DNA from 4 places in the Actinoplanes ianthinogenes genome. Region 2 is predicted to be linked to each of the others. Evidence: riboswitches for the same ligand, from Rfam matches in the RefSeq annotation. Region 2 holds a riboswitch; each other region holds the start of a gene.

Region 1 (3,186 bases), 4.5 Mb from region 2:
AGATGACTCAGCAGCGCGGCAAAGGCGGTCTGCGGCGCACCGCGGGGCCGGTGGAGACGGTCGGTGATCTGCTCGGCGCCTCGTTCGCCGGGCTGGTCGTCGGCATCGCGGTGGTGCTCGTCCTGGAGGGCATCCTGGCGCTGAGCAGGGTGGCCGAGTTCGGCCAGACCAACGGCTGGCTGATCCTGATCCTGCCGACCTGGCTGTTCGTCGAGCAGTTCCGGGCGCAGGGCTTCGGCGCCGACCGGGTGCTGGCCGCGGCGCTCGGCATCGGGTTCGGCGCCGCCGCGGGCATGACGGTCGCCGGTGTCGTCGCGCCGTACACTCCACCCCTGGTGAGCGGCGGTGCCGGCGCCGTGGCCGCTACGGTCGTGTACTGCTTCGTCTGGTTCTACGGCCTCCGCTGGCTCCGTCAGCGGTCCGGCTGAGGGAGAGAGATCATGAGTCCCGCCGTCAAGTACACGCTGGGCCGCCTCGGCCTGTTCGTGGTGGTGTTCGCCGCGCTCTTCCCGCTGCCGCTGAACATCCTCGTCAAGGTGATGATCGCGTTCGTCGCCTCGGCCGGGTTCGCGTTCTTCCTGCTCCGCAAGTGGCGCGACCAGATGGCCGAGCAACTCGGCTCGGCGGCCGAGCGCCGCTCCGCGGAGAAGGCGCGGCTGCGCTCCGCCCTGGCGGGAGACGACGAGGCCGCCGCGGCCGGTGACCGGGTCGCCGCGGCCGACGCCGGTGGAAAGACCGCCGACGAGAAGACCGCCGGTGGAAAGACCGCCGGGGAGACCGCCGCGGATGCGAAGGCCGGCGACGCCAGCGGCGAAAAGAGCGAGGACAAGAGCGAGGCCGGTAAGTAACGCCCGCAAGCGCCCGCGGACGTGTCCGACGGAACAGACCCTGAGGTCGAGCGACGGCCGGCGCCGCTCTGGGATAGCGTTTCAGGGACCGCGCCGCAGCGAAGCCGGTGTGAAACCGGAGCTGTCCCGCAACTGTGATCCCTCCATGTGAGGTCTAGCCAGGTCGCCTGGGAGCGGTCGCGAACCCACGCTCCCGGGGAGGGGCGTCTCGCAGGCGGCGGCCCCGGGCCCTGTCGGCGATGCACCACACCCGACCGACAGGAGGACCTCGATGAAGCGCGCGCTTCTCGCCGCCACCACGGCGGCCGCACTGCTGCTCACCGGCTGCGGCAGCAAGGACAGCACCGACAAGTCGCCGGAGCCCGGACAGGCGAGCGCGGCCGCCAGCTTCCCGGCCACGGTCGGCTCGCTGACCCTGGACAAGCGGCCCGAGAAGATCGTCTCGCTGAGCCCCACCGCCACCGAGATGCTCTTCGCCATCGGCGCCGGTCCCCAGGTCACCGCGGTCGACGACCAGTCCGACTACCCGGCCGACGCGCCCAAGACCGACCTCTCCGGCTTCAAGCCGAACGCCGAGGCGATCGCCGCCAAGGATCCGGACCTGGTGGTGCTCTCCGGCGACGCCGACCAGATCGTCGCCCAGCTCGGCAAACTCAAGATCCCGGTGTTCCTGTCGCCGGCCGCGCAGACCCTGGACGACACCTACCGGGAGATCGCCGAGTTCGGCACGCTGACCGGGCACAGCAGCGAGGCCACCAAGCTCAACGAGCAGATGAAGGCCGAGATCGACCAGGTGGTCAAGGCGGTCCCGGCGCGCACCAAGCCGCTCAGCTACTACTACGAGCTCGGCCCGGAGCTGTACTCCGCCACCTCGAAGACCTTCATCGGCGGGGTGTTCGACCTGTTCGCGATGACCAACGTGGCCGACCCGGCGGACGCCGACGGCAGCAAGGGCGGTTATCCGCAGCTCTCCGCGGAGGCGCTGGTCAAGGCGAACCCGGACACCATCTTCCTGGCCGACACCCAGTGCTGCCAGCAGTCCGCCGACACGGTCGGGGCGCGCAGCGGCTGGTCGTCGATCACGGCGGTGCGGAAGAAGCAGATCTATCCGCTGGACGACGACATCGCCTCGCGCTGGGGTCCCCGTACCGTGGATCTTGTGAAGGCCGTGGCCGACGCGGTGAGCAAGGTTCCGGCGTCATGAGACCGGCCGGGCTCCGCCCGGCCTGGCTGGCGGCCGGTGTGCTGGCCGTGCTGGTCGCGGTCGTCGCCGGCCTCGCCTTCGGCTCGGTCTCGCTGCCGCCCGGCGCGGTCGCGGTCGAGTTGCTCAACCTGATCCCCGGGGTGGATCTGCACAGCGGCCTCACCGAGCGGGAGGTCGCCATCCTCACCGAGCTGCGGCTGCCCCGGGTGGTGCTCGGTCTCCTGGTCGGCGCGATGCTGTCCCTGGCCGGCGCCGCCTACCAGGGCGCGTTCCGCAATCCGCTGGCCGATCCGCACCTGCTCGGCGTCGCCGCCGGGGCCGGGCTCGGGGTGACCGCGGTGATCGTGCTGCGCCCGGCCGCCGGCGCGACGGGCGGGCTGCCGCTCGGCGTACCGGTGGCGGCCTTTCTCGGCGGCCTGATCGCGGTCGCCATGACCTGGATCCTCGGCGCCACCGGTGGCCGGGACCGATCACCCAGCACGCTGATCCTGGCCGGGGTCGCGGTCTCCGCGTTCCTCGCCGCGATGCAGACCTACCTGTTGCAGCGGCACGTCGAGTCGCTGCGCGAGGTGTACTCCTGGCTGCTCGGCCGGCTGGCCACCGCGGGCTGGCACGACGTCCTGGTGGTCCTGCCCTACACCGTGCTGACCGCGGCCATCGTCCTCACTCAGCGCCGCGAGCTCGACGTGCTCACCGTCGGCGACGAGGAGGCGTCCAGCCTCGGCCTGCACCCGCAGCGCAGCCGCTACCTGCTGATCATCGCGGCGTCGCTGGGCACCGCCGCGGCGGTCTCGGTCTCCGGCCTGATCGGCTTCGTCGGCATCATCGTCCCGCACACGGTGCGCCTGCTCACCGGCCCGAGCTACCGCTCGCTGCTGCCGCTGTCGCTGCTGTTCGGCGCGGCCTTCCTGACCCTCACCGACCTGCTGGCCCGGGTCGCCGGCGGGGCCGCGGAGATCCCGATCGGGGTGGTCACCGCGTTCCTCGGCGCGCCCTTCTTCATCGTGGTCATGCGCACCAGCCGCGGGATCACGACATGACCGCCCCGGCGATCATGGTCAACGACCTGACGGTACGCCTGGACGACGCCCTCATCGTCGACCACGTGGACCTCGAAGTCGCCGTCGGCGAGTG
Region 2 (3,186 bases):
GAGCATCGACCTGGCCGGACGCCCCATCACCCTGCACCACCTCGGCCGCGGCCACACCGCCGGCGACCTGGTCCTCACCGTGCCCGACGCGCGCCTGCTGCTCGCCGGCGACCTGGTCGAACAGGGCGCCCCACCGTCCTACGGCACCGACGCCTACCCCCTGGAGTGGCCCGCCACCGTCGCCGCCCTGCTGCGCCTGCTCCCACCGGACGGCCTCGTCGTACCCGGCCACGGCGCCCCCGTCGACCACGCCTTCGTGACCGCCCAGCACCGCCAGCTCACCGAACTCGGCACGCTGATCCGGCAAGGACACGCCACCGGCGCCACACCCGAGGACGTCGCCGCCCGCTCACCGTTCGGGCCCGCCGCCTCGCTGGTCGCGGTACGCCGCGGCTACACCGCACTCACCGGTCAGAGCTGAGCGGCGGGACGCCACCGCCGGCGACGCGCCCGCGCCACCACCGCACCGATCACCGCCGCCACGGCGCCGGCACCGAGCGCCGCCACGACCGGCCAGTACGCGCGGCGGCGGGGCGTGACATTGCTGTGCGCGTACCGAAAAGGCGACGGCGCTGCCAGCGGACCGGAACCCGCCGCGGTCACCGCCCGATACGGATTCAGCCGCCGCCCCGCATCCGCGGTCGCCGCCAGGCGCCGCGCCACCTCGCCGGCCGAAGCCCCGGGGAACCGCTCCCGCACCAGGGCCGCCGCACCCGACACGAACCCCGCCGCAAAACTCGTCCCCCCATCACCGACCGCCACCAGATCCACATCCGGACCGGCCGGCGAGAACGGCGCCGGCTCCCCCGACGACAGGATCGCCCCCACCCCGATCACCCCCGGATACCCGGCCGGGAACCGGCGGCCCGCACCCGGCTGATTGCCCACCGCGGCGACCACCACCACGCCCCGGCCGAGCGCCTCGGCCACCGCCGAACGCACCCGCCGGTCGTCGGCCGCCACCACCAACGAGATGTTGATCACCTGGGCGTGACCCGGCCCGGCCGCCCACCGGATCCCCTCCGCCACCCGCGCCACACCACCGGCATCACCCGGATCACCGTCGCCGACCCGCACCGGCACGATCACCGCCCGCGGCGCCACCGCCAGGACCGACGCCGCCACCGCCGTCCCGTGCCCCACACAGTCCCGGCCACCCCGGCCCGCCGCGACCCGGCCGGCCACCTGCCCATTCGACGGATCCACCCCGGAATCGACCACCGCCACCCGCACACCCGCCCCGGACGCGACCGGCACCGCCGGATAGGGGCCGTGCACCACCGGCACCAGCGGCGCACACGCCACCAGCGTCCACAGCCGCCACACCATCCGACCCCCATCACAACGACGAACGTGAATGTTATCCGCGCCACGCCATCCCGGTTGTGCCCCCACCACCACGACAGCTAGGTTGTGAAGGCCATCTGCGGCGTCGTGAGGGAAACCGGTGAAACTCCGGTGCGGTCGCGCCACTGTGAATCGCCCCCCGGCCACGGGGACGCGATGAGTCAGGACGCTCACGCGACCGCAGCCTGTCCACCGGGACGCGTCATCCCGTAGGAGGTTGATCAGCCATGCCCAAGGCCCAGACCGTGCGGCCCCTCGCCATCCCCGCCATCTCCACCCGCCTGCTGCTCACCGCCGCCGGCGTCACCATCCTGCTGCTCGCCCTGGCCTACCTGGTCGCCTTCGACCAAGGCGCCCTGTCCCGCAGCGGCATGTACATGCACGAGCTCATGCACGACGGCCGCCACCTGCTGGGCGTCCCGTGCCACTGACGCTCAGCTTCGGGCGCCTGCTGACCGCCGGACTGCTCGCCGGACTCATCGCCGGCCTGCTGGCCGGCGGTTTCGCCTATCTGGCCGGCGAACCCCGCATCGACGCCGCCATCGCCATCGAGGAGCAGAACGCCCTCGCCCACGGCGAAGCACAGGGCGGCGAAGAGCTCGTCAGCCGCGACACCCAGAAAAACGTCGGCCTGTTCCTGGCCACCGGCCTCTACGGCACCGCCCTCGGCGGCTTCCTCGCCACCGCCTACGCCCTGCTCCGGCGCCGCCTGCACACCAGCAGCGACACCCGCGCCGCCCTCGGCCTGGCCGCCGCCGCCCTCACCGGCATCGTCCTGGTCCCCTGGCTCAAATACCCACCCAACCCACCCGCCGTCGGCGACCCCGCCACCATCAACCAGCGAACCTGGAGCTACCTCGCCGTGCTCGTGCTCGGCCTGGTCGCCATCTGGGCCGGCATCCTCGCCGCCCGCACCCAGACCCACGAGTGGCGCCGCGCCACCGCCGGCCTGCTCGGGTTCGCCGTCGTGGTCACCATCGCCTACCTGCTACTACCCACCATCAACGAGGTGCCCGACACCTTCCCGGCCGTGCTCCTCTGGAAGTTCCGGATCGCCTCACTCGGCACCCAGACCATCCTCTGGACCGTCCTCGGCATCGCCTTCGCCGGCCTGCTCAACCGACTGGCCACCAGCAACCCCACCCCGGACGTCGCCGCCGACAAAGCGGCCACCGCCGACGCCTGACCGGCACGCAGCACCACACCAGACGCCACATGGGCCCGACCCATGTGGCGTCTACTGCCACTAGGGTGAGGCGATGCCCCGGTTTACCAGCCTCGACGACCTGCTCGGCCACGACGAGCTGGGCACCAGCGACTGGCTCCTGATCGACCAGGACCGCATCGACGCCTTCGCCACCGTCACCGGCGACCACCAATGGATCCACACCGACCCCGAACGCGCCCGCAAAGACGGCCCGTTCGGCACCACCATCGCCCACGGCGCCCTCACCCTCTCCCTCTGCATGACCTTCCTGACCGAGGTCGTCGACGTCGACAACGTCACCTTCGTCGTCAACGGCGGCTTCGACCGCGTCCGCTTCCACACCCCGGTCCGCTGCGGCGCCCGCCTCCGCGGCAAAGTCCGCCTCCTCGAAGCCCGCCGCCTCACCGCCGGCGCCCGCCTCATCCTGCGCACCACCGCCGAAATCGACGGCGAACGCCGCCCCGCCTGCGTCGCCGACCAAATCCTCGCCCTCTACGAAACCCCCATTCCGCCGACCTCCGCCCCCTGACCGCCCTAACCTGGCGGATATGGCGCAAACCGCAACAGACCGTCCCCACCAACCCCGCCTTCTCGCCATGGACGGCCTCCGCCTGCTCTGCGCCCTCGCCGTC
Region 3 (3,186 bases), 1.6 Mb from region 2:
CGTGTGGCCACCCTCGCCGAGGGCGGTGATCCGCAGCGTGCGTGGCCGGAACGCGGCGCCGGCCTGGGCCGGGGCCGCGGCGCCGCCCTGCGGACTCTCGCCGCTCGGCGGCGGGTTGTCGGCGGGCGAAGGCGCTTCAGCCCGCGGGCCACCGGGAGGAAGGCCGCCGCCGGGACCACCGGGCCCGCTGTCCGGGCCGCCGGGGCCGCTGTCCGGGCCGTCGGGACCGCCGTCCGGATCGTCGTCCGGCTGCTGATCGTCCGGCCCATCACCAGAGGTGTCATCCCCCGCCTGCTGCTCCTCGGCCTGGCGTTCGAGATCCTCCCGGGCCTGACGCTCGGCCTCGGCGAGAGCCTGGTCCAGCTTCTCCTCGTCGGTCCCGGGCGGATCCAGCGGATCGGTGCGACGGCGATGCGGCAGCGCCAGCCGGGCCGCGTCCCGCACGTCGTCGGCGGTCACCCGGTCACGGCCGTGCCAGGCCGCCATCGCGACCGCGCAGCGGGCCACCACGATGTCCGCGCGCATGCCGTCGACCCCGTACGCCAGGCAGACCCGGGCGATCCGGTCGAGTTCGGCGTCGGGCAGGACCACCGTCGGCAGGATGGCGCGGGCCGCCGCGATCCGGGCCGCGTACTCCCGCTCGTCGGCGGCGAACCGGGCGGCGAAGGTGGCCGGGTCCAGCTCGTAGGCGAGGCGGCGGCGGACCACCTCGGCGCGCTGGGTGGCGTCGCGCGGGGCGGCGACCGTGACCACCAGGCCGAACCGGTCGACCAGCTGGGGGCGGGGTTCGCCCTCCTCCGGATTCATGGTGCCGACCAGCAGGAAGCGGGCGGCGTGTTTGACCGAGACGCCGTCGCGCTCGACGTGGGCGCGGCCCATCGCCGCGGCGTCCAGGAGCAGGTCGACCAGGTGGTCCGGGAGGAGGTTGACCTCGTCGACGTAGAGGACGCCGCGGTGGGCGGCGGCCAGCAGGCCGGGCTCGTACGCCTTGACGCCGTCGGCCAGGGCACGCTGGATGTCGAGGGTGCCGACGACCCGGTCCTCGGTGGCTCCGACCGGCAGCTCGACCAGGTTGGCCGGGCGGTGCGCGGCGGGGGTGTCGGCGGCGTGCGGGCCGTCCGGGCACTCCGGGTCCGGTGCGGCCGGGTCGCAGGCGAAGCGGCAGCCGCGGACCACCGTGACCGGCGGGAGCAGGGCGGCCAGGGCGCGGACGACCGTGCTCTTGGCGGTGCCCTTCTCGCCGCGGACCAGCACCCCGCCCACGGCCGGCGAGACCGACGTGAGCAGCAGGGCGAGGCGCAGGTCGTCCAGGCCGACCACGGCCGAGAACGGGTACGGAGTTGTCACAGGGGTTTCCCTCCCGGCGGGTGTCCACGCCCGCGCGTCGGTCGTCACGAGCGGCCGGAGTCTCCTGACTCCCGGATCGCCGTTCCCCGCTCGCCTTCCGGCCCGCCGGTCGGGCCGTGGCGTGCTGTCTCGTCAGCGGGTCGCTCCCCGGTCACAGTGGCGGGACCGTCCCGGACTCGCACCGGGTTCCTCCGCAACCGCTCGCGCCCCATCTTTCCGATCCGGCCCCCAGCCCGTCAAACAACGAGCAGCGAGATCACCAAGGTCACACCGAGACCAGGCAGAGCACGTGCCCGTCGGCGTCGCTGAGCACCGCCTGCCGCTCACCCCACGGCTGGTCCTCCGGCGCGTCGATCACGGTGGCCCCGGTCTTCTCGGCGGCCGCGGTGGTCGCGTCGACGTCGTCCACCCGGAAACTGATCGCCACCCCGGCCAGGCCGGCGGTCGGCGGCCGCTGGTGCAGCAGCAGCTCGGTGGTCGTGCCCGGCACCTCGAACGCGACGACGTCCCCGAAGGCCGCCTTCTCCACGAGACCGAGAACGTCCTGGTAGAGGGCCCGGCTCCGGGACAGGTCCGCTACCGACACGATAAGGCGCTGAAGTCCGATTACGGTCATGATCGCGACCCTACGTCAGCTCGGCTAGGCGAAGAGTTCGGCGTACCGGTCGCGCAGCTCCGCCCAGCCGTGGCGCATCGCGTCCCGGCCGCGGATCGCGGTGACCGGCTCGCCGGCCAGCAGGCGGGCCAGCACGTCCGCGCACAGGTGCCAGCCGGCCGCGACCATCGCGTCCATGTCCCGATCGGCCAGCGTGTGCCGCAGGGTGAGCCGGGTGCCGCCCTCGACCGGCGCCAGCTCCCAGCGCAGCAGATCCTCGCCCCACGTGTATTCGAGCAGGTGCGGCGGCTCCACCCGGCGCACCGTCGCGGGCAGCGCGGTGCGGTCGTCGCCGTCGACCATGGTCAGCGTGGCGGGGCCGGTTTCGGTCAGGGCACGGGAGGCGGTGAAGGGCGCCCAGCGGTCCAGGCGCTCCGGGTCGACCAGCGCGGGCCACACCTGCTCGGGCGGCTGCGGCAGGTCACGGACGAAGATCAGGGTCCAGCGGTCGCCGTCGGCGGCCACGCGGGCATCGGCGAGTGGTCCGGTCACGGTTCCTCCTCCGAGGTTGTCGGCGCGAGATGTCGCTCGAGGGCGTCCAGGTGGCGGTCCCACAATTTCCGGTACGGCCGCAGCCATGCGTCGAGCGCCCGGAACGGCGCACCTTCGAGGCGGTAGATCCGCTGCTGGGCCTGCGCGCGCACCGAGACGACGCCGGCCTCGCGCAGCACCCGCAGGTGTTTGGAGACCGCGGGCTGACTCATCCCGAGCGCCCCGACCAGGTCACCGACGCTCGCCTCGCGGGTCAGCAGCGCGTCGACGATGCGCCGGCGGGCCGGTTCGGCGAGCACCTCCAGAACGTCCACCCCTCCAACATGCCGCTACGCGTATATAACTGTCAAGGAATACCGGAGACCGAAAAACGCCCCACCGGAAAACCGGTGGGGCGCACTTCGCACTTATTCGGGTCGGGCTCCGCCTCCGAGTCCGCGCCGATTTTCAGCGCTGCGACATCGGGGTGAAGTCGCGCACCGGCGAACCGGTGTAGATCTGCCGCGGGCGACCGATCTTGTTGGCCGGGTCGTGCATCATCTCGCGCCACTGGGCGATCCAGCCGGGCAGACGACCGATAGCGAACAGCACCGTGAACATCTTCGTCGGGAAGCCCATGGCCTTGTAGATCAGGCCGGTGTAGAAGTCGACGTTCGGGTACAGCTTGCGGGAGACGAAGTAGTCGTCGTTGA
Region 4 (3,186 bases), 4.2 Mb from region 2:
GCGTGCCCTGGAGAGCCTTCGTAGCCGACCGCTTCCAGTAGAACGAGCAGGTCACGCCGCCGCAGAACTTGACCACGTCGGGGTCGGCCACGACCGGGTACAGGGCGCCCGCGGTGTCGATGTGCTGCGTGACCGTGCCACCGTCAACCTCGTACCAGGTGTGCAGCGACTTGCCGGTGCGATCCTTGGCCCATGGCGCCGCGACGGCGCCCAGCACGACGGCGCCGTCCGCCGTGACGATGTCCAGGCCACCGTCGCCGGCCGGCTCCAGCTTCGCGCCGGACGGCAGGTCGAAGTCGAAGTCGTACGCCTTCGGCGCCTTGGCGTCGTGGAGCGTCACCAGCGCGCGGACGTGGCCGTCGGCCAGCGCCTGAACGGCCGTCGAGGCGCTGCGGCCGGGACGCACCAGGGTGCCGTCCGCCGTCTGCACCGTGGCGCTCCCGGTGACCTTGGGAAGCGTCAGCGCGATGGTGTCAGCCGTACCGGTGCCGATGACGACCGGACTGTCCGCGTCCTTGCTGACGGACACCGCGGCGCCGGTGAAGGTATCGCCTGTCGAGGAGAGGCGGACCACCGGCGCGGACGGGTCGTTGCCGGCGGCGCGGACGACGGAAGCGGTCGCCTCCGGGGACTCGGTCCCGAGCGGTGCGGCCGACGCGGCGGTAGGCCCGGACAGCAGCGTGGCAGCAATGGCAGCGGTGCTGAGCAGGGCGACAGCAGGTTTGATGAGGTTCATGGTCCCGATCTCGGTATGACGAGGAGGCTTTTCTGGTGCCGCTTCTGGGCATGGCGATGCCCGGGTTCGAGCGTTGGAGATCCGAAGCGAGCAGCATCGTCACAGGCCAGATACCTAGTGGATGCGTTGCCGCATGCGGGCCCCCGTACCTCCCGATGCGACGCCAGGGACGTTAGCAACCCATTGCCCGCCGCCGATTCGGTGCTTTCGGACAGTCAGCACTGCTGAGGCAGCAATCGGCCGTACCGAAGAATTGGGTTTGATCGGCATGTTCCGCATGCCGGCGGTGATGGTTCGTGCCCGCCCGACCGTTTTGAACCGGGGGTCGGCGACGATCATTGTGATGTATGACAATTCGACGAAAGGGATCCGATGCATAATTTTTGGAAACTCAACTAATCGTCTCGGCGTGCTCGGGCGGCGGATGTGCGACACACCATGTGGCGTTGCGTGTCGCGGACCGTGCCCATATATAGTGTCCCTCGCAGCTGGTTCGCCCATCCCTAGTGGACGGTCGAGGCAACAGGGAACCCGGTGGGAAACCGGGACTGCCCCGCAGCGGTGAGTGGGAACGACCGCCGTCACACAAGCACTGGGTGCGAGCCTGGGAAGCGACGGCCAGTAGGCACGTGCGAAACGCCCACGAGTCCGAAGACCTGCCAGCGCGCCGCACACGACCGTGTGCGGCGGTCGAAGGCCGCGTGGGACGGCTGACGCCCTCGCGACCTCCGTGCGCCCGGAGGGGAGTGTCGGTGTCTTCCCGCGCGGCGACTCGCGAGGGATGAGGGCCATGACGCTCACACCGGAGAAAACCAGCGTGCCGGGACAGCGCCGGCAGGTCATGCAGGTGCGCAAGCGCAACGGCGAGCTGACGCCGGTCGACGTCAATCGGATCGTGGCGGCGGTGGAGCGCTGGATCACCGGGCTGGACGAGGTCGATCCGCTGCGGGTGGCGACCAAGACGATCAGCGGCCTCTACGACGGCGCCACCACCGAGGAGCTGGACAAACTCTCCATCCAGACGGCCGCCGAGCTGATCGGCGAGGAGCCGCAGTATTCGAAGCTGGCCGCCCGGCTGCTCATCGACCTGGTCGAGCAGGAGGTGCGCGAGCAGGGCGTCACGACGTTCAGCGAGTCCATCACGCTGGGCCACACTGAAGGCCTGATCGGCGACGACACTCTAGCCTTTGTAACGAAATTTCGGGACAAACTGGACGTGGCGATCGACGTGAGCGCGGACCTGCGCTTCGAGTATTTCGGCCTTCGCACCGTCGCCGACCGCTACCTGCTGCGCCACCCCACCAAGCGCGTCCCCATCGAGACCCCTCAGTACTGGCTGCTGAGAGTGGCCTGCGGGCTGTCGCAAACCCCCGACGAGGCGATCGGCTTCTACCGCCTCATGTCGAGCCTCGCCTATCTGCCCAGCTCACCCACCCTGTTCAACTCCGGCACCCGGCACACCCAGATGTCCTCGTGCTTCCTGGTCGACTCGCCCAAGGACGAGCTGGACTCGATCTACGAGCGGTACCACCAGGTCGCCAAGCTGTCGAAGTTCTCCGGCGGCATCGGCATCGCCTGGTCCCGGGTCCGCGGCCGGGGCGCGCTGATCCGCGGCACCAACGGCAAGTCCAACGGCATCGTCCCGTTCCTGAAGACCCTGGACGCCGGGGTCGCCGCGGTCAACCAGGGTGGCCGGCGCAAGGGCGCGGCCTGCGTCTACCTGGAGCCCTGGCACCCCGACGTCGAGGAGTTCCTGGAGCTGCGGGACAACACGGGCGAGGACTCACGGCGTACGCATAACTTGAATTTGGCGAACTGGATCCCGGACGAGTTCATGCGTCGGGTGGAGGCTGACGAACAGTGGTCGCTGATCGACCCGTCGGACGCCCCCGAGTTGCCCGACCTGTTCGGCGACGCATTCACCGAGGCCTATCGGAATGCGGAGAAGAAGGCGGTCCGGACCGTCAAGGCCCGCGATCTGTACGGCCGGATGATGCGCACCCTGGCGCAGACCGGCAACGGCTGGATGACCTTCAAGGACCGGTCGAACGCGCTGTCCAACCAGACCGGCGCGCCCGGCAACACGATCCACCTCTCCAACCTGTGCACCGAGATCCTCGAGGTGAACAGCGACGACGAGACGGCCGTCTGCAACCTCGGCTCGATCAACCTGGGCGCGCACACCACCGCCGGCGGCGTGGACTGGGAGCGGCTGCGGGCGACCGTGCGCACCGCGGTGGTCTTCCTGGACCGGGTGATCGACATCAACTACTACCCGTCCCAGCAGGCCGCCGCGTCGAACCCGCGCTGGCGTCCGGTCGGCCTCGGCCTGATGGGCCTCCAGGACGCGTTCTTCACGCTGCGCCTGCCGTTCGACTCGCCGGCCGCCAAGGAGCTGTCCACCCGGGTGCAGGAGGAGATCCTGCTGACCGCGCTGGAGGCGTCGGCCG

What was found. A riboswitch is a leader RNA that binds a small molecule or an ion and turns the genes downstream of it on or off. The one in region 2 is predicted to bind cobalamin.
Region 1: another riboswitch for cobalamin. It lies ahead of Aiant_RS22265 (ABC transporter substrate-binding protein); the one in region 2 lies ahead of Aiant_RS42835 (CbtB domain-containing protein).
Region 3: another riboswitch for cobalamin. It lies ahead of Aiant_RS45415 (VWA domain-containing protein); the one in region 2 lies ahead of Aiant_RS42835 (CbtB domain-containing protein).
Region 4: another riboswitch for cobalamin. It lies ahead of Aiant_RS23555 (ribonucleoside-diphosphate reductase subunit alpha); the one in region 2 lies ahead of Aiant_RS42835 (CbtB domain-containing protein).

What each region holds. Positions count from the first base shown of each region.
Region 1 covers NZ_AP023356.1:4,940,500-4,943,685, forward strand. Annotated here, with positions in the region: gene Aiant_RS22255 (hypothetical protein) at 3-428, shown strand; gene Aiant_RS22260 (DUF4229 domain-containing protein) at 441-848, shown strand; cobalamin riboswitch at 902-1,034, shown strand; gene Aiant_RS22265 (ABC transporter substrate-binding protein) at 1,120-2,052, shown strand; gene Aiant_RS22270 (FecCD family ABC transporter permease) at 2,049-3,092, shown strand; gene Aiant_RS22275 (ABC transporter ATP-binding protein) at 3,089-3,186, shown strand, end outside.
Region 2 covers NZ_AP023356.1:9,416,571-9,419,756, reverse strand. Annotated here, with positions in the region: gene Aiant_RS42845 (MBL fold metallo-hydrolase) at 1-421, shown strand, start outside; gene Aiant_RS42840 (S8 family serine peptidase) at 412-1,329, opposite strand; adenosylcobalamin (AdoCbl) riboswitch at 1,413-1,567, shown strand; gene Aiant_RS42835 (CbtB domain-containing protein) at 1,575-1,778, shown strand; gene Aiant_RS42830 (CbtA family protein) at 1,769-2,533, shown strand; gene Aiant_RS42825 (MaoC family dehydratase) at 2,607-3,083, shown strand; partial or broken gene Aiant_RS42820 (acyltransferase family protein) at 3,103-3,186, shown strand, end outside.
Region 3 covers NZ_AP023356.1:1,155,504-1,158,689, forward strand. Annotated here, with positions in the region: gene Aiant_RS45415 (VWA domain-containing protein) at 1-1,395, opposite strand, end outside; cobalamin riboswitch at 1,406-1,538, opposite strand; gene Aiant_RS05325 (VOC family protein) at 1,613-1,963, opposite strand; gene Aiant_RS05330 (SRPBCC family protein) at 1,988-2,494, opposite strand; gene Aiant_RS05335 (ArsR/SmtB family transcription factor) at 2,491-2,808, opposite strand; gene Aiant_RS05340 (citrate synthase) at 2,942-3,186, opposite strand, start outside.
Region 4 covers NZ_AP023356.1:5,224,674-5,227,859, forward strand. Annotated here, with positions in the region: gene Aiant_RS23550 (hypothetical protein) at 1-736, opposite strand, end outside; cobalamin riboswitch at 1,209-1,414, shown strand; gene Aiant_RS23555 (ribonucleoside-diphosphate reductase subunit alpha) at 1,527-3,186, shown strand, end outside.